4 regions of the Shigella sp. SIG6 genome follow, and region 3 is predicted to be linked to each of the others. Evidence: predicted binding sites of a transcription regulator. Region 3 holds the regulator's gene; each other region holds the start of a gene.
The links. Region 3 encodes Fur, which represses iron uptake genes when iron is present. Its sites were predicted from a motif close to ATAATAATGAGAACNACTATCAA; they were not measured.
Positions count from the first base shown of each region.

Region 1: a site for Fur is predicted at 1,962-1,984, ahead of sufA (Fe-S cluster assembly scaffold SufA). Genes of this name have one in related genera too.
Region 2: a site for Fur is predicted at 2,679-2,701, ahead of feoA (ferrous iron transporter A). Genes of this name have one in related genera too.
Region 4: a site for Fur is predicted at 1,515-1,537, ahead of gpmA (2,3-diphosphoglycerate-dependent phosphoglycerate mutase). Genes of this name have one in related genera too.

Region 1 is NZ_JBQZXC010000001.1:21,122-28,983, reverse strand. Features, by position in the region: gene sufC (Fe-S cluster assembly ATPase SufC) at 1-49, opposite strand, end outside; gene sufB (Fe-S cluster assembly protein SufB) at 59-1,546, opposite strand; gene sufA (Fe-S cluster assembly scaffold SufA) at 1,555-1,923, opposite strand; gene ACUU1M_RS00120 (YdiH family protein) at 2,471-2,659, opposite strand; gene menI (1,4-dihydroxy-2-naphthoyl-CoA hydrolase) at 2,759-3,169, opposite strand; gene ydiJ (D-2-hydroxyglutarate dehydrogenase YdiJ) at 3,166-6,222, opposite strand; gene ydiK (AI-2E family transporter YdiK) at 6,611-7,723, shown strand.
Region 2 is NZ_JBQZXC010000047.1:21,096-27,307, reverse strand. Features, by position in the region: gene ACUU1M_RS10260 (Tex family protein) at 54-2,375, shown strand; gene feoA (ferrous iron transporter A) at 2,813-3,040, shown strand; gene feoB (Fe(2+) transporter permease subunit FeoB) at 3,057-5,378, shown strand; gene feoC ([Fe-S]-dependent transcriptional repressor FeoC) at 5,378-5,614, shown strand; gene rpnA (recombination-promoting nuclease RpnA) at 5,817-6,212, shown strand, end outside.
Region 3 is NZ_JBQZXC010000038.1:21,346-29,207, forward strand. Features, by position in the region: gene glnS (glutamine--tRNA ligase) at 1-877, shown strand, start outside; gene chiP (chitoporin ChiP) at 1,456-2,862, shown strand; gene chiQ (ChiQ/YbfN family lipoprotein) at 2,899-3,225, shown strand; gene fur (ferric iron uptake transcriptional regulator) at 3,309-3,755, opposite strand; gene uof (fur leader peptide) at 3,748-3,834, opposite strand; gene fldA (flavodoxin FldA) at 4,044-4,574, opposite strand; gene ybfE (LexA regulated protein) at 4,714-5,007, opposite strand; gene ybfF (esterase) at 5,147-5,911, opposite strand; gene seqA (replication initiation negative regulator SeqA) at 6,096-6,641, shown strand; gene pgm (phosphoglucomutase (alpha-D-glucose-1,6-bisphosphate-dependent)) at 6,667-7,862, shown strand, end outside.
Region 4 is NZ_JBQZXC010000017.1:27,200-35,061, reverse strand. Features, by position in the region: gene galK (galactokinase) at 1-327, shown strand, start outside; gene galM (galactose-1-epimerase) at 321-1,361, shown strand; gene gpmA (2,3-diphosphoglycerate-dependent phosphoglycerate mutase) at 1,564-2,316, shown strand; gene aroG (3-deoxy-7-phosphoheptulonate synthase AroG) at 2,483-3,535, opposite strand; partial or broken gene ACUU1M_RS05050 (YbgS-like family protein) at 3,851-4,231, shown strand; gene zitB (CDF family zinc transporter ZitB) at 4,345-5,286, shown strand; gene pnuC (nicotinamide riboside transporter PnuC) at 5,283-6,002, opposite strand; gene nadA (quinolinate synthase NadA) at 6,040-7,083, opposite strand; tRNA gene ACUU1M_RS05030 (tRNA-Lys) at 7,332-7,407, opposite strand; tRNA gene ACUU1M_RS05025 (tRNA-Val) at 7,411-7,486, opposite strand; tRNA gene ACUU1M_RS05020 (tRNA-Lys) at 7,538-7,613, opposite strand; tRNA gene ACUU1M_RS05015 (tRNA-Val) at 7,616-7,691, opposite strand; tRNA gene ACUU1M_RS05010 (tRNA-Lys) at 7,727-7,802, opposite strand.

The DNA.
Region 1 (7,862 bases), on a different contig from region 3:
GGATAGCTTTATCTTCCACGCTGACGTGTAAATCTTTAATACTTAACATATTTATTCCTTATCCGACGCTGTGTTCAAGACTGATGGTGAGGAGTTTTTGTGCTTCAACGGCAAATTCCAGCGGCAGTTCTGAGAACACGTCTTTGCAGAAACCGTTAACAATCATCGAGATGGCGTCTTCTTCGCTGATCCCGCGTTGCAGGCAGTAAAACAGTTGATCTTCACCAATACGTGATGTCGTTGCCTCGTGCTCCAGTTGTGCGCTGTTATTGCGACATTCGACATACGGGAAGGTATGCGCCCCACAATTAGCGCCAATCAGCATTGAGTCGCACTGAGTGAAATTGCGCGCATTGGTTGCCGTCGGCATGATTTTCACTAAGCCGCGATAACTGTTCTGACTATGTCCGGCAGAGATCCCTTTCGAGATAATGGTCGATTTGGTGTTTTTACCGATGTGGATCATCTTGGTGCCGGTATCCGCTTGCTGATGACCGCTGGTCAGCGCCACTGAGTAAAACTCACCAATGGAGTTATCGCCGCGCAAAATGCAGCTGGGATATTTCCACGTAATCGCTGACCCGGTTTCTGATTGCGTCCATGACATTTTGCTGTTTTCGCCTTCGCACAAAGCACGCTTGGTGACGAAGTTGAGAATACCGCCGGTGTTGTTATCGCCAGGGAACCAGTTTTGTACCGTGGAATATTTCACCTCGGCGTTTTTATGGATGATGACTTCCACCACTGCCGCGTGCAACTGATAGCTGTCACGCACCGGAGCGGAACAGCCTTCAATGTAACTGACGTAGCTGTCTTCGTCGGCCACCAGAATTGTGCGCTCAAACTGCCCGGTTTTTTCCGCGTTAATGCGAAAATAGGTGGAAAGTTCCATCGGGCAGCGCACGCCTTTAGGCACATAAATAAACGTACCGTCAGAGGCTACCGCCGCATTAAGTGCTGCAAAGAAGTTGTCATTCCCCGGCACCACGGTGCCGAGATATTTACGCACCAGTTCCGGGTGATCGTGGATCGCCTCACCAAAGGAACAGAAAATAATTCCCTGCTCCGCCAGTTTTTCGCGATAAGTGGTGGCAACCGAAACAGAGTCGAAAATGGCATCCACCGCCACCTCTTTGCCTTCCCGCACGGGAACGCCCAACTGCTCAAACGCCGCCTCCACCTCTTTACTTAAAAAGGCGTTCGCGCCAGTTTGCTGCACCGCGCCAAGTTCAGACGCGCAAGTGTCGTCACAATTACCGCACGATGGTGCTGAGTAGTAGCTGTAATCCTGATAATTCAGCTTGTCGTAGTGCGCTTTCAACCAGTGCGGTTCTTCCATCTCCAGCCATGCGCGATAGGCGTTTAGACGAAACTCCAGCATCCACTCCGGCTCATTACGCTTCGCCGAAATTGCGCGTACCACCTCTTCGTTTATCCCCTTTGCCAGCTCATCGGTGGCTAACTGGGTGAAGAATCCTTCTTTATAATTCAGCGGGCCGCCGGTCCAGGTTTTGACATCGTCAGTTGCTTCAGTATTACGAGACATAGTACCGCCTATACCCCAAAGCTTTCGCCACAGCCACATTCATTCTGGGCTTTAGGGTTGTGAAATTTGAATATCTGATTAAGTCCTTCACGAACGAAATCGACTTCCGTGCCATCAATAAACGGCATCGATTGCAGCGGGACAAACAGCTTCGCGCCGTCGTGTTCAAACAGCAGATCGTCTTTGTCCGGCTCGCTAACACTGTCGAGCACATAGCCAAAGCCCGCGCAGCCCGTTTGCTTCACACCTAAGCGCACGCCGACCATACCTGGCTGCTTTGCCACCAGCTCGCGGATGTGTATCGCCGCTGCGGGTGTCAGCGTTAAGCCTTGCCAGGCGAAATCCTGTGGGTTAAAGGTTCCTGAATGCATGTCCATCTATTTACCTCACTTCATCGCTTTCAGCGTATAACAGCATGTTAGTGATAATGATTATCAGTTCAACCCAGCAAACGCAGGGGCTTTACCGTAAAACATGCTTTTTGCCTGCTTTTAATAAGCATAGCCCCTGATGTGTGGGTTAACAGGCACGCTAAGAATTAGGTATCTCATTGTTAGATAATGGTTATTATCTAAGGAGCATTAAGGCTGTGATGAAAAAGAAAAAGTTGTATTGAAAATGACTATTTAAGAGATAGGTAAAAAAGTGCAGCGTTCAGAAATAAGAAAACCCTTAAGTCTGTGCGACACAGGCTTAAGGGTTTCTACCCCATCCGGCGCTTATCTCCGGCACTCTCAGTGGCTTAGCTCTTGAAGGGGCGATAAGAATAATCTCATAAAGCTAACCCGCCGTTTTAACACAAACTGCGATTAGTATTATTTTTGAACAATATCAGGCGGTAGATAAGCAGTATTAAGAAGGTCATCGAACCTAGACGGAGGTTAATCCAGGTCGATTTGGCGAACTTGCGGCATTAAGTCAGGATCAATGCACGCCCAGACGCCAGGCAAAGTAGATTTCTTCTTTTAATTCAGCAGAAGAGAGAGTAAGCAGGTCAGCAAATTCAAGTTCTAGTTGTTTCAGACGTTTGAGATATTGGGCAGGTGAAAGATTGCTCTGGTCACGGCGTAAAAATTCAATGGCCAGCTGGGTGGGATCAAGTTGAGTAGACATAGCATCCTCGCTTTTAGACAAGACCTGCACAGTATACCACCGTTTACTGTGCAGATAATGACCAAAAGCAATATGCGTCACACTTTCCTGGTGACAACGTCACAAAATGGCGGTCGTCAATCGTGACGAACAGCACAAACGCCCTTTCTCATCGAAGATTTCAATCTGCCAGACCTGGTGACGCGAACCGAGATGCAACGGTTTACATATGCCGCGCACCCGCCCTTCTCGTGCCGAGCGGACGTGATTAGCATTGATTTCCAGACCAACCACTTTTTGCTCACCTTCGGTACATAAATAACCGGCAACGGAACCGATACTTTCGGCCAGTACCACGGATGCTCCTCCATGCAGCAACCCGAAAGGCTGCTTTGTCCGCGAGTCTACTGGCATTGTCGCTTCAAGGGTGTCATCACCAATATGTTCAAAGCGAATATCCAGGAACCCCACCATGTTTCCTTCACCCATAGCATTCAGTGCTTCCAGAGTGATTTTCCGTTTCCATATCATTTAATAATCTCCAGTAAAGCCTGCACAGGATGGCGTACCCCCGTGCCTTCAACCCGTTTTACCTGGCTACGGCAGGAATATCCGGTCGCCAGACAGCGGTTACGCGGCAGTCGCTGCATAGCCTGATGCCAGGATAACTCATAGATCCCGAGCGAATTTTCATGGTTTTTCGCTTCATGTCCGTAAGTCCCTGCCATGCCGCAGCAACCCACGCTGACATTTTCCAGTTTCGCGCCAAAACGGGCAAATATCGCGGCCCATTGTGCTGGCGCGCCCGGCAAAGCGGTAACCTCGGTACAGTGACCAAAGAAATACCATGATTCACCGCTGACTGTAGCCACTGGATGTGACTCAAGTGCGCTTGCCAGCCATTCATTCGCAAGTAAGACGTTAAACTCGCCACGTTCCTCGCCCAGCGCCAGTTTATATTCATCGCGATAACAAAGTACCAGCGCCGGATCGACGCCCACCATTGGCATCCCAAGCTTAGCCATACGGTTGAGGAAATCCGCCGTCTTTTTCGCCGTCTTCGCAAAACGATTAAGAAAGCCTTTGATATGCTGGGCTTTGCCATTTGGCGAAAATGGCAGTAACACAGGCTGGAAACCTAATTTTTCAACCAGACGGACAAAATCCGCCACCACTTGCGCATCGTAATAGCTGGTAAAGGGGTCCTGCACCACCAACACCGTGCGCGCTTTCTGCTCTGCATTGAGAGCTTCAAGCTGTTCCAGCGTCATGTTTGCCGAGCGATGCCCCACCATTTGTTGTTGTAGCGAGGGGACCGACAGCAGTGGCAAATCAACCATGCCGATATGTTTTTCCGAGAGTTTGCGCACCAGCGGCTGGTTAATGAAGAAGTTAAAGGTTTTCGGCGCGCGTGCCATCAGCGGTGCGTAGCTCTCGACCGTAGCAACGAGGTGGTCGCGAAGCGGGCGTAAATAACGGGTGTGATAGAGCTGCAGAAAACGAGAGCGAAACTCCGGCACATCAATTTTGATGGGGCACTGGGTCGAACAAGCTTTACAGGCCAGACAGCCCGACATCGCCTCTTTGACTTCGTGTGAGAAGTCATATTCGCCTTTATTCGCATGCCAGCTATTGCGCGTGCGGGCAATTAACGTCCGCAAACTGACGCCGGATTCAGGCAGTTCTTGTTCCAGTTTGAGTGGGTCAACGCCGCGATCCGCCAACAAGCGCAGCCATTCACGCACCAGCGTTGCGCGCCCTTTCGGTGAATGAATCCGGTTCTGGGTGATCTTCATCGACGGACACATCGGACTACGGGCATCAAAGTTGAAGCATAAACCGTTGCCGTTACACTCCATCGCACCGCGCCACTGCTGGCGTACCGCAATGGGGATCTGCCGATCGAATGTACCGCGCTTCACCGCGTCCACTTTCATCATCGGCGCATCGAGACCTTCTGGCGGGCAAATCTTCCCTGGGTTGAGTCGGTTATGCGGGTCAAATGCCGCTTTCACTTTGCGCAGTTCTGCAAAAAGTTCCTCACCGAAAAACGCCGGGCTGTATTCAGCGCGAAAACCTTTGCCGTGCTCGCCCCACAACAAACCACCGTATTTCGCAGTCAGCGCCACCACGTCATCAGAGATTTGCTTCATCAAAATCTCTTGTTGCGGATCGCACATATCCAGTGCCGGACGGACGTGCAAGACACCTGCGTCGACGTGACCGAACATACCGTAGCTTAAGCCGTGGCTGTCGAGCAGCGCGCGAAATTCAGCAATATAATCGGCCAGATGTTCCGGCGGTACGCAGGTATCCTCAGCAAACGGAATTGGCTTAGCGGCACCTTTGGCATTGCCAAGCAGACCAACGGCTTTTTTGCGCATCGCATAGATACGTTCAACCCCCGCCAGCTCGCGGCACACCTGCCAGCCAATCACACCTGCCTGTTGGCTGGCAATCAGCTCATCAAGCCGCACACAGAGTGCATTAACTCGCTCGTCAATCAGCGCCTCATCATCACCAGCAAATTCCACAATGTTCAGTCCGAGCATCTCTTTGTCAGGCACATCGGTAATCAACTCGCTGACGGAATGCCAGACAATATCTTCCCGCGCCAGATTCAGCACTTTTGAGTCCACCGTCTCTACCGAAAGCGCCCGCGCCTCAACCATAAACGGCGCGTTACGCAGCGCAGAGTCAAAAGAGTCATATTTGACATTCACCAGACGGCGCACTTTAGGCAAGCGCGTAATATCCAGCCGCGCTTCGGTAATAAAGGCCAGCGTCCCTTCTGAACCCGTCAGAATGCGCGTCAGGTCGAACTCGGTCATCTCATCGTTAAAGACATGACGCAGATCGTAACCGGTAAGAAAGCGGTTAAGTTTGGGGAAGTTGTCGATGATTAACTGGCGTTGCTGACGGCAACGTTGATAAACCGTGTTATAAATTCGCCCGATTGTGGTATTGGATTTACCCAGCGTTTCCGCCAGCTCGACGGGTAAAGGTTGCGTATCGAGAATATCGCCCCCCAACAACACCGCGCGTACGCCAAGTACGTGATCTGACGTTTTGCCATAGACCAGCGATCCCTGACCGGATGCATCGGTATTGATCATCCCACCGAGCGTTGCCCGGTTGCTGGTCGAAAGTTCCGGCGCAAAAAAGTAGCCGAACGGTTTCAGGTACTGATTGAGTTGGTCTTTTATCACCCCGGCCTCAACGCGCACCCAGCCCTCTTCAGGATTAATTTCGATGATGCGGTTCATATGGCGGGACATATCAACAATAATCCCCTGGTTGAGCGCCTGACCGTTAGTGCCGGTGCCGCCGCCGCGGGGGGTAAAGATCAGCGATGAATAGCGTTCCTGCGCGGCAAGACGGGCGATCAGCGCCACATCTGCGGTTGAACGCGGAAATACCACCGCATCGGGGAGAAGTTGGTAAATACTGTTGTCGGTCGACATTGTCAGACGATCGGCATAACTTGTCGCCGCATCGCCGGTAAAACCTTGTTGCTCCAGCTCTTGCAAAAAATTAAGCACCAGTTGAACGACGCCGGGTGCCTGGGAAATCTGTGGAATCATTATATTGACCCTTTCCTGCGGTCTGTGATGTAGGTCGATACACTATTCTTTCAGGCGGCTGCAATAGCGCACTGAAAGGTGATGTTTATTTACTCTATGGATTTCGAGTTGCAGGAAGGCGGCAAGCGAGTGAACTCCAGGAGCTTACAATAGTAAGTGACTGGGGTGAACGAACGTAGCCGCAGCACATGCAACTTGAAATACGACGAGTAAATCGTTTGCGTGTTGCCTGAGTTGTTGTACCACATTTTTTTCTAACACGCCCATCAGAATTAAGGGCAGAATCGGCCTGTTAAAAACCGCTGAAATTGCTCATCATTATGCAGGTGAGTTTCGCGTGTTCACGTCGCGTCGACGATTTGACGCACAAAAAAGGTGAAAAGTAGTTATGGTAAATGTTCGTCAGCCCAGGGATGTCGCACAAATTCTGCTTTCGGTGCTGTTTTTAGCCATCATGATTGTGGCATGTCTGTGGATTGTTCAACCCTTTATTCTCGGCTTTGCATGGGCCGGTACGGTGGTTATCGCCACCTGGCCGGTATTGTTACGTTTGCAAAAGATCATGTTTGGCCGCCGCTCTCTCGCCGTTCTGGTGATGACGCTGTTATTAGTGATGGTGTTTATCATCCCTATTGCTTTGCTGGTTAACAGTATCGTCGACGGCAGCGGCCCGCTAATTAAAGCCATTTCCAGCGGCGACATGACGTTACCCGATCTGGCGTGGCTTAATACCATTCCGGTGATTGGCGCGAAGCTGTATGCAGGCTGGCACAACTTGCTGGATATGGGGGGTACGGCGATCATGGCGAAAGTCCGCCCTTATATTGGCACCACCACCACCTGGTTCGTTGGGCAGGCGGCGCATATCGGGCGCTTTATGGTGCATTGTGCGCTGATGCTTCTCTTCTGTGCCCTGCTGTACTGGCGCGGTGAACAGGTGGCACAAGGCATTCGCCATTTTGCAACCCGTCTGGCAGGCGTTCGCGGAGATGCCGCCGTGCTGCTGGCGGCACAGGCTATCCGCGCGGTGGCGCTGGGTGTGGTGGTGACGGCGTTAGTACAGGCAGTGCTTGGCGGTATCGGCCTCGCCGTATCCGGCGTACCTTATGCAACGTTGCTAACGGTGTTAATGATCCTCTCCTGCCTTGTCCAGCTTGGCCCGTTGCCGGTACTGATTCCGGCGATTATCTGGCTCTACTGGACCGGCGATACCACCTGGGGAACGGTATTGTTAGTGTGGAGCGGTGTGGTTGGCACGCTGGATAACGTCATCCGCCCAATGTTAATTCGCATGGGTGCCGATTTACCGCTGATCCTGATCCTCTCTGGCGTTATTGGTGGTTTGATTGCTTTCGGGATGATCGGTCTGTTTATTGGTCCGGTTCTGTTAGCCGTTTCCTGGCGTCTGTTTGCCGCGTGGGTGGAAGAAGTCCCGCCGCCGACGGACCAACCGGAAGAAATTCTCGAAGAACTTGGCGAAATCGAGAAACCGAATAAGTAATTTCTCATCAGGCGGCTCTGCCGCCTGATTGTTAATCACCGCTAATTGATATTTGCTTGCTCTTCCCCATATTTTCCTGCTTACCGCCATTCAGCTGGTAGTACCTGTCGCAAATTCTTTACAGTTTTTAAACTAATGA
Region 2 (6,212 bases), on a different contig from region 3:
CCAGTCCGTATAACTATCCCCTGATTTTTGATCCGAAAAGATGAACTCAAACCATGATGAATGATTCGTTCTGCCGCATTATTGCGGGTGAAATTCAGGCGCGCCCGGAACAGGTTGACGCTGCCGTTCGCCTGCTTGACGAAGGGAATACCGTGCCGTTTATCGCACGTTATCGTAAGGAAATCACCGGCGGTCTGGATGACACGCAGCTGCGTAATCTGGAAACGCGTCTGAGCTATCTGCGCGAGCTGGAAGAGAGACGTCAGGCGATCCTCAAATCCATTTCCGAGCAAGGCAAACTCACCGATGATCTGGCGAAGGCCATCAACGCCACCCTAAGCAAAACCGAACTCGAAGACCTCTACCTGCCCTACAAACCTAAACGCCGCACCCGCGGGCAAATCGCCATTGAAGCAGGGCTTGAGCCGTTGGCTGACCTGCTGTGGAGCGATCCGTCACACACGCCAGAAGTCGCCGCTGCACAATATGTTGATGCCGATAAAGGCGTGGCAGATACCAAAGCCGCGCTGGATGGCGCGCGCTATATCCTGATGGAACGGTTTGCCGAAGATGCCGCGCTGCTGGCGAAAGTGCGTGATTATCTGTGGAAGAACGCGCATTTGGTTTCTACGGTGGTGAGCGGTAAAGAAGAGGAAGGGGCGAAATTCCGCGACTATTTCGATCATCACGAACCGTTGTCCACGGTGCCTTCTCACCGCGCGCTGGCGATGTTCCGTGGGCGTAACGAAGGCGTACTCCAGCTTTCGCTGAATGCCGATCCGCAGTTCGATGAGCCGCCCAAAGAGAGCTATTGCGAGCAAATCATCATGGATCACCTTGGCCTGCGCCTGAACAATGCCCCGGCGGATAGCTGGCGCAAAAGCGTAGTGAGCTGGACCTGGCGCATCAAGGTGCTGATGCATCTGGAAACCGAACTGATGGGTACCGTGCGCGAACGCGCGGAAGATGAAGCAATCAACGTCTTTGCCCGTAACCTGCACGATCTGCTGATGGCGGCCCCTGCCGGACTGCGTGCAACGATGGGCCTCGATCCGGGTCTGCGTACCGGGGTAAAAGTGGCGGTGGTCGATGCCACTGGCAAACTGGTGGCGACCGATACCATTTACCCGCACACCGGACAAGCCGCAAAAGCAGCGATGACCGTTGCTGCCTTGTGTGAAAAACATAACGTTGAACTGGTGGCGATCGGCAACGGTACAGCTTCCCGCGAAACTGAACGTTTCTATCTCGACGTGCAGAAGCAGTTCCCGAAAGTGACCGCACAGAAAGTGATCGTCAGCGAAGCTGGCGCGTCGGTTTACTCAGCTTCCGAGCTGGCAGCGCAGGAGTTCCCGGATCTCGACGTTTCGCTGCGTGGTGCGGTATCTATCGCCCGCCGTTTGCAGGATCCGCTGGCGGAGCTGGTGAAAATCGATCCGAAATCTATCGGCGTAGGTCAGTATCAGCATGACGTCAGCCAGACGCAACTGGCCCGCAAACTGGATGCAGTAGTAGAAGACTGCGTAAACGCCGTTGGCGTCGATCTCAACACCGCTTCTGTTCCGCTATTAACCCGCGTGGCGGGCCTGACGCGCATGATGGCGCAAAACATCGTGGCCTGGCGCGATGAGAACGGCCAGTTCCAGAACCGTCAGCAACTGCTGAAAGTCAGCCGTCTGGGGCCGAAAGCCTTCGAGCAGTGCGCGGGCTTCCTGCGCATTAACCACGGTGATAACCCGCTGGACGCCTCTACCGTTCATCCGGAAGCCTATCCGGTGGTGGAACGCATTCTGGCAGCAACACAGCAGGCACTGAAAGATCTGATGGGTAACAGCAGCGAACTGCGTAACCTGAAAGCGTCTGACTTTACTGATGAAAAATTCGGTGTGCCGACAGTAACTGACATCATCAAAGAGCTGGAAAAACCGGGTCGCGATCCGCGTCCGGAATTTAAAACCGCTCAGTTTGCCGATGGCGTCGAGACAATGAACGACCTGCAACCGGGTATGATCCTCGAAGGCGCAGTGACCAACGTCACCAACTTTGGCGCGTTTGTCGATATTGGCGTGCATCAGGACGGCCTGGTTCACATCTCTTCATTGTCGAACAAGTTTGTGGAAGATCCGCATACCGTGGTGAAAGCGGGTGACATTGTGAAGGTGAAAGTGCTGGAAGTGGATCTTCAGCGTAAACGTATCGCCCTGACTATGCGTCTGGACGAGCAGCCTGGCGAAACCAACTCTCGTCGCGGCGGCGGTAATGAACGCCCGCAAAACAACCGCCCGGCAGCCAAACCACGCGGTCGTGAAGCGCAGCCTGCCGGTAATAGCGCGATGATGGATGCGCTGGCGGCAGCGATGGGTAAAAAACGTTAAACGCCCGGACTGGCCCCTAAACCTGCGCGATAAGGCGTTCACGCCGCATCTGGCAACGAACGCTTTGCCTGACATAAAAGTGCCGGAGAATATCTCCGGCACTTTTATTCCACAGCCAAACTCACAATATACTCCGTTAATATTTATCACTTCATTAACAACTGAAACCTTAATTAAACATTAGCCAGTCCGGGTAACTCACTATTCGAATTATATTTTCGCTGCGATATAACCTTGAGCCACATCAACATTGAGTCAGATTATTATTCAAACCAACATTCGCACACATTTTAAGTATTGCTGATAGAAACCATTCTCATTATCATTGTGTTGTTGATTATTTAATCTCTCCTTTGTTGGCAAATCATCTGGTCTCATGTCGCGGTCAAACGCCCCATGAGGTAGTTATCCAGTTAATGAGAAACAAGTAGGCACCTATGCAATACACTCCAGATACTGCGTGGAAAATCACTGGCTTTTCCCGTGAAATCAGCCCGGCATATCGCCAAAAACTGCTTTCTCTAGGCATGTTACCTGGCTCCTCTTTTGATGTGGTGCGCGTCGCTCCACTCGGCGACCCCATTCATATCGAAACCCGTCGCGTGAGCCTGGTATTACGCAAAAAAGATCTGGCCTTATTAGAAGTGGAAGCGGTTTCCTGTTAATACGGTGATAACAACAATGAAAAAATTAACCATTGGCTTAATTGGTAATCCAAATTCTGGCAAGACAACCTTATTTAACCAGCTCACTGGCGCACGTCAGCGTGTAGGTAACTGGGCTGGCGTTACCGTCGAACGTAAAGAAGGGCAATTCTCCACCACCGATCATCAGGTCACGCTGGTGGACCTGCCCGGCACCTATTCTCTGACCACCATCTCATCGCAGACCTCGCTCGATGAGCAAATCGCCTGTCACTACATTTTGAGTGGCGACGCCGACCTGCTGATTAACGTGGTGGATGCGTCTAACCTTGAGCGTAACCTGTACCTGACGCTGCAACTGCTGGAACTCGGTATTCCCTGCATCGTGGCGCTGAACATGCTCGACATTGCCGAGAAGCAAAATATTCGTATTGAAATTGATGCTCTATCGGCACGTCTTGGCTGCCCGGTGATCCCGCTGGTTTCAACCCGTGGTCGCGGTATTGAAGCGCTCAAGCTGGCGATTGATCGCTATAAAGCTAACGAGAATGTGGAACTGGTGCATTACGCACAGCCGCTACTCAACGAAGCAGATTCACTGGCAAAAGTGATGCCTTCCGACATCCCGCTGAAACAACGTCGCTGGCTGGGCCTGCAAATGCTGGAAGGCGATATCTACAGCCGCGCCTACGCCGGTGAAGCGTCGCAGCATCTGGATGCCACCCTCGCCCGTCTGCGTAATGAAATGGATGATCCGGCGCTGCACATTGCCGATGCGCGTTACCAGTGCATTGCTGCCATCTGTGATGTGGTAAGCAACACCCTGACGGCAGAACCCAGCCGTTTCACCACTGCGGTAGATAAAATCGTGCTCAACCGTTTCCTCGGTCTGCCGATTTTCCTCTTTGTGATGTACCTGATGTTCCTGCTGGCTATCAACATCGGCGGGGCGTTACAGCCGCTGTTTGACGTCGGCTCCGTGGCGCTATTTGTGCATGGTATTCAATGGATTGGCTACACGCTCCACTTCCCGGACTGGCTGACTATCTTCCTCGCCCAGGGCCTGGGTGGCGGTATTAACACCGTGCTGCCACTGGTGCCGCAGATCGGCATGATGTACCTGTTCCTCTCCTTCCTTGAGGACTCCGGCTATATGGCGCGTGCAGCGTTTGTGATGGACCGCCTGATGCAGGCGCTGGGCTTGCCGGGGAAATCCTTTGTGCCGCTGATCGTCGGTTTCGGTTGTAACGTACCGTCGGTAATGGGCGCACGTACGCTTGATGCACCGCGTGAACGTCTGATGACCATCATGATGGCACCGTTTATGTCCTGCGGCGCGCGTCTGGCTATCTTCGCAGTATTCGCGGCTGCCTTCTTCGGGCAGAACGGTGCCCTGGCGGTTTTCTCGCTGTATATGCTCGGTATCGTGATGGCGGTGCTGACTGGCCTGATGCTCAAGTACACCATCATGCGCGGTGAAGCGACGCCGTTTGTCATGGAGCTGCCGGTCTACCATGTACCACACGTTAAAAGCCTGATTATCCAGACCTGGCAGCGTCTGAAGGGCTTCGTTCTGCGTGCTGGTAAAGTGATTATCATCGTCAGCATTTTCCTGAGCGCTTTCAACAGCTTCTCGTTGAGCGGGAAAATCGTCGATAACATCAACGACTCGGCGCTGGCTTCCGTCAGCCGGGTGATAACCCCTGTCTTCAAGCCGATTGGCGTACATGAAGATAACTGGCAGGCAACGGTTGGCCTGTTTACGGGCGCAATGGCAAAAGAAGTGGTGGTGGGTACGCTCAACACCCTCTACACCGCAGAAAATATTCAGGACGAAGAGTTCAATCCGGCGGAATTCAACCTCGGTGAAGAGCTGTTCAGTGCGGTAGATGAAACCTGGCAGAGCCTGAAAGACACCTTCAGCCTTAGCGTACTGATGAACCCCATTGAAGCTAGCAAAGGCGACGGTGAAATGGGTACCGGGGCGATGGGCGTGATGGATCAGAAATTCGGTAGCGCAGCTGCCGCATACAGCTACCTGATTTTCGTCCTGCTGTATGTACCATGTATCTCGGTGATGGGAGCCATCGCCCGTGAATCAAGCCGTGGCTGGATGGGCTTCTCCATCCTGTGGGGGCTGAATATCGCTTACTCACTGGCAACATTGTTCTATCAGGTCGCCAGCTACAGTCAGCACCCAACTTACAGCCTGGTGTGCATTCTGGCGGTAATCCTGTTTAACATCGTAGTTATCGGTCTGCTGCGCCGCGCGCGTAGCCGGGTGGATATCGAACTGCTGGCAACCCGCAAGTCGGTAAGCAGTTGCTGCGCAGCCAGCACCACCGGTGATTGCCATTAATGGCTTCACTTATTCAGGTACGTGATTTGCTGGCGTTACGGGGCCGTATGGAAGCGACCCAGATAAGCCAGACATTGAACACTCCGCAGCCAATGATTAACGCCATGCTGCAACAGCTGGAAAGCATGGGCAAAGCCGTGCGGATTCAGGAAGAACCTGACGGCTGCCTCTCTGGCAGTTGTAAAAGCTGCCCGGAAGGCAAAGCCTGTCTGCGCGAGTGGTGGGCGCTGCGTTAACCATACTCCATCGCCTGTTTTGAAAAGCCCGGTATGCGTTTGCATCCGGGCTTTTTTGCGTGCGGCTTTCCATAAAAATGCAATTCTTGCAGCGCAACGTAAGTTCCTCTGAAAGCGTCTCGCAGGGATGAAAACTCGCTAATGCACAGATGTGGAGTGGCGCGTAGAGTCGCGGCATTCAAACAACAGGTGAAGGAACGCCATGAGTAAAAAGCAGAGTTCCACCCCACATGATGCGCTGTTCAAACTCTTTTTACGTCAACCGGAGACGGCACGCGATTTTCTTGCGTTTCATTTACCGGCACCCATTCACGCGCTCTGTGATATGAAAACCCTCAAGCTGGAGTCGAGCAGCTTTATTGATGACGATCTGCGTGAAAGCTATTCCGATGTGCTGTGGTCGGTGAAAACGGAACAAGGACCAGGATACATCTATTGTCTGATTGAACATCAAAGCACCTCAAACAAACTGATCGCATTTCGCATGATGCGTTACGCTATTGCCGCAATGCAAAATCACCTTGATGCTGGATACAAAACGTTGCCGATGGTGGTGCCATTGTTGTTTTACCACGGTATTGAAAGCCCCTATCCCTAT
Region 3 (7,862 bases):
TCTGGAATACACTGTGATGTCCAAGCGTAAGCTGAACCTGCTGGTGACCGACAAGCACGTTGAAGGCTGGGATGACCCGCGTATGCCGACCATTTCCGGTCTGCGTCGTCGTGGTTACACTGCGGCTTCTATTCGTGAGTTCTGCAAACGCATCGGCGTGACCAAGCAGGACAACACCATTGAGATGGCGTCGCTGGAATCCTGCATCCGTGAAGATCTCAACGAAAATGCGCCGCGCGCAATGGCGGTTATCGATCCGGTGAAACTGGTTATCGAAAACTATCAGGGCGAAGGCGAAATGGTCACCATGCCGAACCATCCGAACAAACCGGAAATGGGGAGCCGTCAGGTGCCGTTTAGCGGTGAAATTTGGATCGATCGCGCCGATTTCCGCGAAGAAGCTAACAAGCAGTACAAACGTCTGGTGCTGGGTAAAGAAGTGCGTCTGCGTAATGCTTACGTCATTAAGGCTGAACGCGTGGAGAAAGATGCCGAAGGTAATATCACCACCATCTTCTGTACTTATGACGCCGACACCTTAAGCAAAGATCCGGCAGATGGTCGTAAAGTCAAAGGTGTTATTCACTGGGTGAGCGCGGCACATGCGCTGCCGGTTGAAATCCGTTTGTATGATCGTCTGTTCAGCGTGCCTAACCCAGGTGCTGCGGATGATTTCCTGTCGGTGATTAACCCGGAATCGCTGGTGATCAAACAGGGCTTTGCTGAACCGTCGCTGAAAGATGCGGTAGCGGGTAAAGCATTCCAGTTTGAGCGTGAAGGTTACTTCTGCCTCGACAGCCGCCATTCCACGGCCGAAAAACCGGTATTTAACCGCACCGTTGGGCTGCGTGATACCTGGGCGAAAGTAGGCGAGTAATTTTAAGTTCTACCAAGCCGGGTGAGGCATTTACGTCGCATCTGGCAATAAATAAACAATAAATTTCAAACGCTAAATTGCCTGATGCGCTTCGCTTATCAGGCCTACATGATCTCTGCAATATATTGAATTTGCGTGCTTTTGTAGGCCGGATAAGGCGTTCACGCCGCATCCGGCAAGAAATAGCAAACAATCCCAAACGCCGCGCTCTGCGGCGTTTTTTCTGCTTTTCTTCGCGAATTAATTCCGCTTCGCAATTTATCCATAAAATAAATTTAAAATCACAAAACATAATTAAATAAAATGTAACCGCTTTCATCTTGCTGGAATTTCACGTTTTTATTCTTCTGCAAGCCTTTCAACCGCAAACTTAAGCCTTGTAACAAAAATCATCAAAATATGTGCGGTTGCTCATGTTCTTACATTCTGGTTACAGAAAGAGATTGATAATTCGCGTCGCGAAAAATAGTCTGTTCCTGTAGTCAGCGAGACTTTTCTCAACGCTACTTTTTTAATTTTTATTTTTTTTCGCTGTTCACCTTTGGTGCAGCAATTTATACGTCAAAGAGGATTAACCCATGCGTACGTTTAGTGGCAAACGTAGTACGCTGGCGCTGGCTATTGCCGGTGTTACAGCAATGTCGGGCTTTATGGCAATGCCGGAGGCTCGCGCCGAAGGATTCATCGACGATTCAACCTTAACCGGCGGTATCTATTACTGGCAGCGTGAACGCGACCGTAAAGATGTTACCGACGGCGACAAATACAAAACCAACCTTTCTCACTCCACCTGGAATGCCAACCTCGATTTTCAGTCCGGTTATGCTGCTGATATGTTCGGCCTTGATATTGCTGCGTTTACGGCGATTGAAATGGCGGAAAACGGCGACAGCTCCCACCCGAACGAAATCGCGTTTTCAAAAAGTAATAAAGCCTATGACGAAGACTGGTCCGGCGACAAAAGCGGTATAAGCCTGTATAAAGCTGCGGCCAAATTTAAATACGGTCCGGTTTGGGCGAGGGCAGGTTACATTCAGCCAACCGGTCAAACGCTGTTAGCGCCGCACTGGAGCTTTATGCCGGGTACTTATCAGGGGGCGGAAGCCGGGGCGAATTTTGATTACGGCGATGCTGGTGCCTTGAGTTTCTCCTACATGTGGACCAACGAATACAAAGCGCCGTGGCATCTGGAAATGGATGAGTTTTATCAGAACGATAAAACCACCAAAGTTGATTATCTGCACTCCATCGGTGCGAAATACGACTTCAAAAATAACTTCGTACTGGAAGCGGCATTTGGTCAGGCGGAAGGGTATATCGATCAATATTTTGCCAAAGCCAGCTACAAATTTGATATCGCCGGTAGCCCGTTAACCACCAGCTACCAGTTCTATGGTACCCGCGATAAAGTTGACGATCGCAGCGTCAACGATCTTTATGACGGCACCGCCTGGCTGCAAGCGTTGACCTTTGGTTACCGGGCGGCTGACGTAGTGGATTTGCGCCTCGAAGGCACCTGGGTTAAGGCTGACAGTCAGCAGGGATACTTCCTGCAACGTATGACCCCAACCTACGCTTCCTCCAACGGCCGCCTGGATATCTGGTGGGATAACCGTTCCGACTTCAACGCTAACGGCGAAAAAGCGGTCTTCTTCGGTGCGATGTATGACCTGAAAAACTGGAATCTTCCAGGCTTCGCCATCGGCGCTTCCTACGTTTACGCATGGGATGCTAAACCTGCGACCTGGCAGAGCAATCCGGATGCGTACTACGACAAAAACCGGACTATTGAAGAGTCTGCCTACAGCCTGGATGCGGTCTACACCATTCAGGACGGTCGCGCCAAAGGCACGATGTTCAAACTGCACTTCACCGAATACGACAACCACTCCGACATCCCAAGCTGGGGCGGCGGTTACGGTAACATCTTCCAGGATGAGCGTGACGTGAAATTTATGGTAATCGCACCATTCACCATCTTCTGATGCCCGACGCGGCAGGTTTTGTGCCTGCCGCATTCAATGAAAAAACTGATTCTCATCGCCATGATGGCATCGGGGCTGGTAGCTTGTGCGCAATCAACCGCACCACAGGAAGACAGCCGTCTGAAAGAGGCATACAGCGCCTGTATCAACACCGCGCAAGGTTCGCCAGAAAAAATTGAAGCCTGCCAGAGTGTGTTAAACGTGCTGAAGAAAGAGAAACAACATCAGCAGTTTGCCGACCAGGAAAGTGTACGCGTACTGGATTATCAGCAGTGTCTGCGTGCAACGCAAACCGGAAATGATCAGGCGGTGAAAGCCGATTGTGATAAGGTCTGGCAGGAAATACGCAGTAATAACAAATAAGTGAGAGCTGTAACTCTCGCTTTTCTTATTTCCCTTGTATAAAAAAGCCAACCCGCAGGTTGGCTTTTCTCGTTCAGGCTGGCTTATTTGCCTTCGTGCGCGTGCTCATCTTCGCGGCAATCGCCTTCGGCACAGTGACCGTAAAGATAGAGACTGTGGTTAGTCAGGCGAATGCCATGTTTTGCGGCAATTTCACGCTGACGCGCTTCGATGGAATCATCACTAAATTCGATAACCTTGCCGCAGTCGAGGCAAATCAGGTGATCGTGGTGATGTTGCTGTGTCAGTTCAAATACGGATTTACCGCCTTCAAAATTGTGGCGGGTGACGATACCAGCGTCGTCAAACTGGTTCAGTACGCGATATACCGTAGCCAGACCAATTTCTTCACCCATATCGATCAGACGTTTGTATAAATCTTCCGCACTGACGTGATGGTTGTCCGGCTCCTGAAGAACTTCCAGGATTTTTAAACGAGGAAGCGTTACTTTCAGGCCAGCTTTCTTTAGGGCGGTATTGTTATCAGTCATGCGGAATCTGTCCTGTTACTAAGCGGTTCACTTCATTAGAAGAAGTGACAGAATTTGCTCTTGAGATAATGCGTATCATTATAGAATTGCCACGCCTAAATGAAAACCACAAGTCCCTGGCAAATATTGTTAATAAAAACGTGGCACAGCTTACATTTACAACGGCAAGGCCACTTGAACACTGGGACATTGTACAGGTACAACAGTAAAAGTTACAAATTTGTAGCAATTATTTTGATTGGCATTATCTATTAATACGGCGTAGACATGAGTCTACGCCGCATCACATCAGGCATTAAGAATTTCGTCGAGATGCAACTCTTCAGAAATCTGTTTAACCCATTTTTCTACACGTTCAGCGGTCAGTTCCGGCTGACGGTCTTCGTCGATAGCCAGACCGACAAAGTGGTCGTCATCTGCCAGACCTTTTGATGCTTCGAAATGATAGCCCGCAGTTGGCCAGTGACCAACGATGGTTGCACCGCGCGGTTCAATGATGTCGCGGATGGTGCCCAATGCGTCGCAGAAATATTCGGCGTAATCTTCCTGGTCACCACAACCAAACAGCGCAACCAGTTTACCATTGAAATCAATCTCTTCGAGAGTCGGGAAGAAGTCATCCCAGTCACACTGCGCTTCGCCGTAATACCAGGTTGGGATGCCCAGCAGCAGAATGTCGTAAGCTTCCAGATCTTCTTTGCTGCTTTTTGCAATGTCATGGACATCGGCAACGTCTTTACCAAGCTGTTTTTGAATCATTTTTGCGATATTTTCGGTATTACCGGTGTCGCTGCCGAAAAAGATGCCAGTGATAGCCATGAGTGAAATAACCTCTTGAAACTTATTGAAATGGGGGTGGAAAATTGCCCACGGATAAAGGCAATCATAGCAGAACAGGCAGTCTTGCGGAATCAGCAAACGAGCAGGACTGCACACTGTGCTACATGAAAGTGGAAATTTAAACGATGCCCTGACTACGCAGCGCCGCCAGTTGCTGCATTAACATCTCTTCGATCAGTTCGCTACGGCTCATATTACGCGATTCCGCCAGCTCGTTCAGCGCCTCGACAGCTTCCGCGTTCAGCTTCAGTTCGACACGCTTAAGGCCACGTACTTTGTCGCGTTTTAGCTGGTTGCGTTTATTAATACGCAGCTGTTCATCGCGCGAAAGCGGATTAGTTTTCGGTCGTCCCGGTCGACGCTCGTGCGCGAACAGATCTAATGTCGTACGGTCCGTTTGTTCTTTGGCCATGATCTTGGTGACTTCGGGGGAAACAATCAGCCAGGCCTCTGCCCGGATGGATAGCGCGCCATAATACATCAGCGCGATGAGTCACGCCAACGCCCACGCGCGGAAAGCGACGCGGACGCTGGGTTTTTAATCAGTTGCGTTAATCATTGAGATAGCGACGGATAGCGCGTAATACCGCATCCGGTTTTTCAGCATGGACCCAGTGACCCGCGCCTGCAATCACATGCGCCCGTGCCTGTGGAAATTGCGCCAGTAAATCATCACGGTACTGCTCGCTAACATACGGAGAATTGCCGCCAGGGATAAACAGGGCAGGGTGATCCCATGCCGGGATTTTCTCCCAACCCACAATATGCGGATACTGATCCCACAATACCGGCACGTTAAAGCGCCACTCCCCGTCAACAAAAGATTTCAACAGAAACTGAATCACCCCTTCTTCATTAAGATGCTGGCGCATTATTGCTGCTGCTTGCTGGCGAGTTTGTGCGTCCGATTCACTGACCGCGTTGATAGCTGCGAAAATCTCATCATGACGGCGTACGTGATAGTCGACCGGTGCGATATCGATCGCCACCAGTTTATCGATGCGATCGGGGGCCAGTGCAGTAAGTGCCATTACCGCTTTACCGCCCATGGAGTGACCGATAAATGTTGCTTTGTCGATCTGCAGTGCATCCAGGGTATCAACAAGATCCTGCGCCATCGCCGGGTAATTCATTACCGGCTCTCTCGGTGAAAGACCGTGGTTACGCATATCAACCTGGATGATATTGTGATCGTTTACCAGATCGCGAGCCAGTACGCCAAGGTTGTCGAGGCTACCAAACAGACCATGGACAAGAACGATGGGAGAATTATTGTGCTGGTTTTGTGCAGTTTGCGCGCGGATATTTAATTTCATGGCAAAGTTCTTTTTTTCGCGTTGTCGGGTTAGGGTATTATGTTGACCATTGTGCCACAGGGCTGCAACAAATAAGGTTTATTCCGAGTTTTTCTGCAAGCCAGGCTTGACGCTATCCGCTGCCGGGATTTATTCATATACTCTTGGCGACTTGTATTCAGCTAAGACACTGCACTGGATTAAGATGAAAACGATTGAAGTTGATGATGAACTCTACAGCTATATTGCCAGCCACACTAAGCATATCGGCGAGAGCGCATCCGACATTTTACGGCGTATGTTGAAATTTTCCGCCGCATCACAGCCTGCTGCTCCGGTGACGAAAGAGGTTCGCGTTGCGTCACCTGCTATCGTCGAAGCGAAGCCGGTCAAAACGATTAAAGACAAGGTTCGCGCAATGCGTGAACTTCTGCTTTCGGACGAATACGCAGAGCAAAAGCGAGCGGTCAATCGCTTTATGCTGCTGTTGTCTACACTATATTCTCTTGACGCCCAGGCGTTTGCCGAAGCAACGGAATCGTTGCACGGTCGTACACGCGTGTACTTTGCGGCAGATGAACAAACGCTGCTGAAAAATGGTAATCAGACCAAGCCGAAACATGTGCCAGGCACGCCGTATTGGGTGATCACCAACACCAACACCGGCCGTAAATGCAGCATGATCGAACACATCATGCAGTCGATGCAATTCCCGGCGGAATTGATTGAGAAGGTTTGCGGAACTATCTAAAACGTTGCAGACAAAGGACAAAGCAATGGCAATCCACAATCGTGCAGGCCAACCTGCACAACAGAGTGATTTGATTAACGTCGCCCAACTGACGGCGCAATATTATGTACTGAAACCAGAAGCAGGGAATGCGGAGCACGCGGTGAAATTCGGTACTTCCGGTCACCGTGGCAGTGCAGCGCGCCACAGCTTTAACGAGCCGCACATTCTGGCGATCGCTCAGGCAATTGCTGAAGAACGTGCGAAAAACGGCATCACTGGCCCTTGCTATGTGGGTAAAGATACTCACGCCCTGTCCGAGCCTGCGTTCATTTCCGTACTGGAAGTGCTGGCAGCGAACGGCGTTGATGTCATTGTGCAGGAAAACAATGGCTTCACTCCGACGCCTGCCGTTTCCAATGCCATCCTGGTTCACAATAAAAAAGGTGGCCCGCTGGCAGACGGTATCGTGATTACACCGTCCCATAACCCGCCGGAAGATGGTGGTATCAAGTACAATCCGCCAAATGGTGGCCCGGCTGATACTAACGTCACCAAAGTGGTGGAAGACAGGGCCAACGCACTGATGGCCGATGGCCTGAAAGGCGTGAAGCGTATCTCCCTCGACGAAGCGATGGCATCCGGCTATGTGAAAGAGCAGGATCTGGTGCAGCCGTTCGTGGAAGGGCTGGCCGATATCGTTGATATGGCGGCGATTCAGAAAGCGGGCCTGACGCTGGGCGTTGATCCGTTGGGCGGTTCCGGTATCGAATACTGGAAGCGCATTGGCGAGTATTACAACCTCAACCTGACCATCGTTAACGATCAGGTCGATCAAACCTTCCGCTTTATGCACCTCGATAAAGACGGTGCGATCCGTATGGACTGCTCCTCCGAGTGTGCGATGGCGGGTCTGCTGGCACTGCGTGATAAGTTCGATCTGGCGTTTGCTAACGACCCGGATTATGACCGTCACGGTATCGTCACTCCGGCAGGTTTGATGAATCCGAACCACTACCTGGCGGTGGCGATCAACTACCTGTTCCAGCATCGTCCGCAGTGGGGCAAAGATGTTGCTGTCGGTAAAACGCTGGTTTCTTCTGCGATGATCGACCGTGTGGTCAATGACTTGGGCCGTAAGCTGGTAGAAGTACCGGTAGGTTTCAAATGGTTTGTTGATGGTCTGTTCGACGGCAGCTTCGGCTTTGGCGGCGAAGAGAGCGCAGGGGCTTCCTTCCTGCG
Region 4 (7,862 bases), on a different contig from region 3:
ACCGTTGAAGCTGCCAGCGCGCTGGAGCAAGGCGACCTGAAACGTATGGGCGAGTTGATGGCGGGGTCTCATGCCTCTATGCGCGATGATTTCGAAATCACCGTGCCGCAAATTGACACTCTGGTAGAAATCGTCAAAGCTGTGATTGGCGACAAAGGTGGCGTACGCATGACCGGCGGCGGATTTGGCGGCTGTATCGTCGCGCTGATCCCGGAAGAGCTGGTGTCTGCCGTACAGCAAGCTGTCGCTGAACAATATGAAGCAAAAACAGGTATTAAAGAGACTTTTTACGTTTGTAAACCATCACAAGGAGCAGGACAGTGCTGAACGAAACTCCCGCACTGGCACCCGATGGTCAGCCGTACCGACTGTTAACTTTGCGTAACAACGCAGGGATGGTAGTCACGCTGATGGACTGGGGTGCGACTTTACTTTCCGCCCGTATTCCGCTTTCCGATGGCAGCGTCCGCGAGGCGCTGCTCGGCTGTGCCAGTCCGGAATGCTATCAGGATCAGGCTGCGTTTCTGGGGGCCTCTATTGGTCGTTATGCCAACCGCATCGCCAATAGTCGTTATACCTTTGACGGTGAAACCGTGACGCTTTCGCCAAGCCAGGGCGTTAACCAGCTGCACGGCGGCCCGGAAGGGTTCGACAAACGTCGCTGGCAGATTGTGAACCAGAACGATCGTCAGGTGCTGTTTGCCCTGAGTTCAGATGATGGCGATCAGGGCTTCCCGGGTAATCTCGGCGCGACGGTGCAATATCGTCTGACCGACGATAACCGTATCTCCATTACTTATCGCGCCACAGTTGATAAACCTTGCCCGGTGAATATGACTAATCACGTCTATTTCAATCTTGACGGCGAGCAGTCTGACGTGCGCAATCACAAGTTGCAGATTCTGGCGGACGAATATCTTCCGGTTGATGAAGGCGGCATTCCGCACGACGGCTTGAAATCTGTCGCCGGAACGTCTTTTGATTTCCGCAGCGCCAAAATCATCGCCAGTGAGTTTCTTGCCGACGACGATCAGCGCAAAGTGAAAGGTTACGATCACGCATTCTTGTTACAGGCCAAAGGCGATGGCAAGAAAGTGGCGGCGCATGTCTGGTCAGCAGATGAAAAATTGCAGCTGAAGGTCTACACCACCGCTCCGGCTCTTCAATTCTACTCCGGCAACTTCCTCGGCGGCACACCGTCGCGGGGAACCGAACCTTACGCCGACTGGCAAGGGCTGGCGTTGGAAAGCGAGTTTCTGCCGGACAGCCCGAACCACCCTGAATGGCCGCAACCGGACTGCTTCCTGCGTCCTGGCGAAGAGTATTCCAGCCTGACGGAATATCAGTTTATTGCTGAGTAATGTTAAGCCCTCGTCATGAGGGCTTTATCTTCATATTGTTCAAATCACCAGCAAACACCGACATATTTGCAACTCAATATTCACAACAACCTTACACTGCGCCACTATTTTCGCTATGGTTATGCGTAAGCATTGCTGTTGCTTCGTCACGGCAATATAATGAGAATTATTATCATTAAAAGATGATTTGAGGAGTAAGTATATGGCTGTAACTAAGCTGGTTCTGGTTCGTCATGGCGAAAGTCAGTGGAACAAAGAAAACCGTTTCACCGGTTGGTACGACGTGGATCTGTCTGAGAAAGGCGTAAGCGAAGCAAAAGCAGCAGGTAAGCTGCTGAAAGAGGAAGGTTACAGCTTTGACTTTGCTTACACTTCTATGTTGAAACGCGCTATCCATACCCTGTGGAATGTGCTGGACGAACTGGATCAGGCATGGCTGCCCGTTGAGAAATCCTGGAAACTGAACGAACGTCACTACGGTGCGTTGCAGGGTCTGAACAAAGCGGAAACTGCTGAAAAGTATGGCGACGAGCAGGTGAAACAGTGGCGTCGTGGTTTTGCAGTGACTCCGCCGGAACTGACTAAAGATGATGAGCGTTATCCGGGTCACGATCCGCGTTACGCGAAACTGAGCGAGAAAGAATTGCCGCTGACGGAAAGCCTGGCGCTGACCATTGACCGCGTGATCCCTTACTGGAATGAAACCATTCTGCCGCGTATGAAGAGCGGTGAGCGCGTAATCATCGCCGCACACGGTAACTCCCTGCGTGCGCTGGTGAAATATCTTGATAACATGAGCGAAGAAGAGATTCTTGAGCTGAATATCCCGACTGGCGTGCCGCTGGTGTATGAGTTCGACGAGAATTTCAAACCGCTGAAACGCTATTATCTGGGTAATGCTGACGAGATCGCGGCGAAAGCAGCAGCCGTTGCGAACCAGGGTAAAGCGAAGTAAACGTCATTCGTTTAAAAAATGAGAAAGCCGACTGCAAGTGAGTCGGCTTTTTTGTTTGTCGTTGCTAACAATGGAGCACATTGCCTGATGCGACGCTGCGCGTCTTATCAGGCCTGTGGTGATTCATCGGATACGCCACTCTGACGGCGCATCCGACAATTAAACCTTACCCGCGACGCGCTTTTACTGCATTCGCCAGTTGACGTAACAGAGCATCGGTATCTTCCCAGCCAATGCAGGCATCGGTGATGCTCTTACCGTAGGCCAGCGGCTCCCCGCTATCGAGGCTCTGATTGCCTTCCACCAGATGGCTTTCCACCATCACGCCAATAATGGCCTTTTCGCCACCGGCAATCTGCTGGCAAACGTCAGCACAAACATCCATCTGCTTTTTGAATTGTTTGGACGAATTAGCATGGCTGAAATCGATCATCACCTGAGCTGGCAGACCTGCTTTGTTCAGCCCTTCTTTCACTTCAGCAACGTGCTTCGCGCTGTAGTTAGGCTCTTTACCGCCGCGCAGAATGATATGGCAATCGCCGTTACCACTGGTATTCACAATCGCCGAATGCCCCCATTTAGTTACGGACAGGAAGCAGTGCGGCGCACCGGCGGCATTAATGGCATCGATAGCCACTTTAATCGTACCGTCTGTGCCATTTTTAAAACCTACCGGACAAGAAAGACCAGACGCCAGTTCACGGTGCACCTGCGATTCCGTGGTACGTGCACCAATTGCGCCCCAGCTCATCAGGTCAGCGAGATACTGAGGAGTGATCATATCGAGAAACTCACCCGCCGCTGGCAGACCGCTGTCGTTAATATCAAGCAGCAATTTACGGGCTATACGCAGACCGTCGTTGATCTGGAAGCTGTTATCCATATGCGGATCGTTAATCAACCCTTTCCAGCCCACCGTGGTACGCGGCTTTTCAAAATAGACGCGCATTACGATTTCCAGCGCATCTTTCAGCTCTTCACGCAGCGCCAGCAAGCGAGTGGCATACTCTTTAGCCGCGACAGGATCATGAATTGAGCACGGGCCAATCACCACCAACAGGCGATCATCATTACCTTTCAGGATCTTATGGATCGCTTTTCGGGCATGGGCAACCGTATTCGCGGCATTTTCAGTTGCGGGGAATTTTTCCAGCAATGCGACAGGAGGAAGTAACTCTTTGATTTCTTTGATGCGTAAATCGTCGTTCTGATAATTCATGTCTGTTCCAGTGTTGCCATACTTATCTTAGTGAATGCAATACTTCCAATCTATATCTTCCGTCAGAATGTGTAAACGGGGTTTTACACTATGAACGGATTAATCCTGGAATTAGCAAGAAAAACGCCAGATTGTCGCGAAAAACGAGATCTCTCCTACAATTTCTAACTGTAACTCCTTTGTTTGTTAATTATTTCAAGATTCTCTGCTGCGTTTCATAAACCGGCTGAAATCTTAAACCAATGCCTTATATTCACCTGCAAATGCACTGTTGGAAGAGGTTATCCGACATAACGACCATAACAGGAGCATCCTATGAAAATGACAAAACTGGCTACATTATTTCTGACTGCCACTCTAAGCCTTGCCAGCGGTGCCGCACTGGCTGCCGATAGCGGAGCGCAAACTAATAACGGCTAGGCAAACGCCGCAGCTGATGCGGGCCAGGTAGCCCCTGACGCCCGTGAAAATGTCGCGCCAAATAACGTCGACAATAACGGGGTAAATACCGGTTCTGGCGGCACAATGCTGCATTCGGATGGTTCTTCAATGAACAATGACGGAATGACCAAAGATGAAGAGCACAAGAACACCATGTGCAAAGATGGTCGATGTCCGGATATCAATAAAAAGGTACAAACCGGTGATGGCATCAATAATGATGTCGATACCAAAACCGACGGTACCACGCAGTAACCCTGCAAAATAGCCAATAATGGGAGAGCGGAGTCTCTCCCTTTTAATTTTTCACTTCTAAAAGCAGTATGATGTCATAAAGTTAAGTGAGAATAATTAAGGGATGACTCGTCATGCCGCACTCACACTCACACACGTCCTCACACCTGCCAGAAGATAATAATGCTCGTCGCTTGTTGTATGCTTTCGGCGTGACTGCCGGGTTTATGCTGGTAGAAGTCGTTGGTGGTTTTCTTTCTGGTTCTCTGGCATTGCTGGCCGATGCGGGTCATATGTTGACCGATACTGCCGCCCTGCTTTTCGCCCTACTCGCCGTGCAATTTTCACGTCATCCGCCCACCATTCGCCACACTTTCGGTTGGCTAAGACTGACCACGCTCGCGGCGTTTGTGAATGCCATCGCCCTCGTGGTAATTACCATTTTGATTGTCTGGGAGGCGATAGAACGCTTCCGCACGCCGCGTCCGGTCGAGGGAGGCATGATGATGGCAATTGCCGTGGCTGGGTTGCTGGCAAATATACTTTCTTTCTGGTTACTTCATCACGGCAGCGAAGAGAAAAACCTCAACGTACGAGCAGCGGCACTGCATGTGCTCTGGGACCTGCTGGGTTCGGTTGGGGCTATTATTGCCGCGTTGATTATTATCTGGACTGGCTGGACACCTGCTGACCCCATTCTCTCGATACTGGTGTCGCTTCTGGTTCTGCGTAGCGCGTGGCGACTGTTGAAAGATAGCGTGAATGAATTACTTGAAGGTGCACCGGTATCGCTGGATATCGCTGAACTGAAGCGTCGTATGTGCCGGGAAATCCCGGAAGTCCGCAATGTGCACCATGTACATGTATGGATGGTAGGCGAGAAGCCGGTGATGACGTTGCATGTGCAGGTGATCCCGCCACACGATCACGATGCCTTGTTGGATCAGATCCAACACTACCTGATGGATCACTATCAGATTGAGCACGCCACCATTCAGATGGAATATCAACCTTGTCATGGGCCAGACTGCCACCTGAATGAAGGGGTGTCTGGCCATTCACATCATCACCATTAATGGGACAGCGCGCGTGAGCCTCTTTCACGTGCGCTGTTGATCCACATCCGGCTGCCGTTGAGCGCAATAAAGGTCAGGATGATGTACTCCAGAGACATGGCGTAAACGCCCTGAAGTGCAAAAATAACGACGCTAATCACGTTAATAATCACCCACAACAGCCAGTTTTCCACATACTTACGCGTCATCAGAATCATTGCCACGATAGATAACACCATCATGCATGAATCCCAGAACGGGAAAGCGTCCGGTTGCAGTTCAGGCATCACAACCTGTAATCCTAATGCTTGCATGATCATGACTGCCACGCGGGTCAAAAATGCAAACACCGGATTGATAAATACCGTCATCAGACCAATCGAAACAACGCAAACCGCCAACCAGCTGAGTGCCTTCGGCAATGGCAACCAGCGAATTTTCAACTCCGCCTCGTTCTGACTGGTTTGTCGCGACCACACATACCAGCCGTAAATATTCGCGGCAAAGAAAAACACCTGTAATAGCAGGCTGGCATACAGCTGAATCTGAAAGAAAATAATGCCAAACAAGGTAACGTTGATCAGGCCAAAGAAGTAGTTGCTGATCTTCTCCAGACTGGCAAGGCCAATACACAGCAACCCGGCGATCGTGCCTACCGCTTCGATCCATGAGAGATCATAACCGCCCGCCCCTATTGGTATATGTACCAAGATATTCTGCACACTAAAAAAATCCATCTTTCCCCCAAAGCGTAACGTTACGCCTTATTATTCGTTATCCACGTAGTGTAGCCGCAAAATCCAGCATACGATTGAGCGGCACCAGCGCCCTCTCTCGCAGCCTCTCATCGACATGAACCTCGTGATTACTTCCTTCCTGTTCTAATGCCTCTGCGATAGCCTGAAGGCCATTCATGGCCATCCACGGACAATGCGCGCAGCTGCGGCAGGTTGCGCCCTCACCCGCGGTTGGTGCTTCCAGTAACTCTTTATCTGGCACCGCCTGCTGCATTTTGTAGAAAATACCCCGATCGGTTGCCACAATAAGCCTCTGATGAGGCAATGCTTTTGCAGCAGCGATCAGTTGACTGGTGGAACCGACCGCATCCGCCATATCGACAATAGCTTGTGGTGATTCTGGATGCACCAGTATGGCAGCATCCGGGTATTCTTCTTGCAAGCGGGTTAACGCCTGAGTCTTAAATTCATCATGCACAATGCAGGCACCCTGCCAGCATAAAATGTCTCCACCCGTCTGTTTTTGCACGTAACGCCCCAGATGTTTGTCGGGTGCCCAGATGATTTTTTCACCCAAACTATCAAGATGATCAATAAGTTCGACGGCAATGCTTGAAGTTACCACCCAATCTGCGCGCGCTTTTACCGCAGCAGAAGTGTTGGCGTAGACGACGACAGTACGATCGGGATGGGCATCGCAAAATGCGTTAAATTCTTCAACAGGGCAGCCGAGATCCAGTGAACACTCAACCTGAAGTGTCGGCATCAGAATTGTTTTTTCCGGACTGAGAATTTTGGCGGTTTCTCCCATAAATCTCACCCCAGCGACTAACAAAGTAGAAGCGGGATGCTTTGCACCGAAGCGCGCCATTTCCAGAGAATCAGAAATACAGCCACCGGTTTCTTCTGCCAGTTGTTGAATTTCGGGATCGGTATAGTAGTGGGCAACCATCACCGCATTACGTTCTTTTAGCAGACGTTTTATCTTCTCGCGGTAATACGCTTTTTCATCAATGCTTAACGGCGTCGGCTTCGGGGGGAAAGGATAAATCGCCGTGTCTGGATCAAACATTACGCTCATCTTACCATCTCGTTTTACAGGCTTAACGTTAAAACCGACATTAGCGTAACATTCGCTGTTATCGGTGTAATTTGTTTTATATGCTAAACAAGATAGTCGAATGGTGGGGAAAAGTCACTCGAATTACGCCTAATTCCACCGACGTAGAGTTGCTTGCACAGTAAGCTCTGACGATGTCATCAGGTTTACAAAGTGAAATTGAGGATGCCTGAATAGCAAAAAAGCGCCTTTAGGGCGCTTTTTTACATTGGTGGGTCGTGCAGGATTCGAACCTGCGACCAATTGATTAAAAGTCAACTGCTCTACCAACTGAGCTAACGACCCGAGTGGTGGGTGATGACGGGATCGAACCGCCGACCCCCTCCTTGTAAGGGAGGTGCTCTCCCAGCTGAGCTAATCACCCGACACTACGCTGGATACTACAAACTACTTCCACCGAACCCACCGTAATTAGTGGTGGGTCGTGCAGGATTCGAACCTGCGACCAATTGATTAAAAGTCAACTGCTCTACCAACTGAGCTAACGACCCGGTGGTGGGTGATGACGGGATCGAACCGCCGACCCCCTCCTTGTAAGGGAGGTGCTCTCCCAGCTGAGCTAATCACCCGACACTACGCTGGATACTACAACTAACTATGTTAGTGGTGGGTCGTGCAGGATTCGAACCTGCGACCAATTGATTAAAAGTCAACTGCTCTACCAACTGAGCTAACGACCCACTTTTTCGTTGCTTTCGGTTTGTTTGATATCCCGTGGCAACGGCGGCATATATTACTGA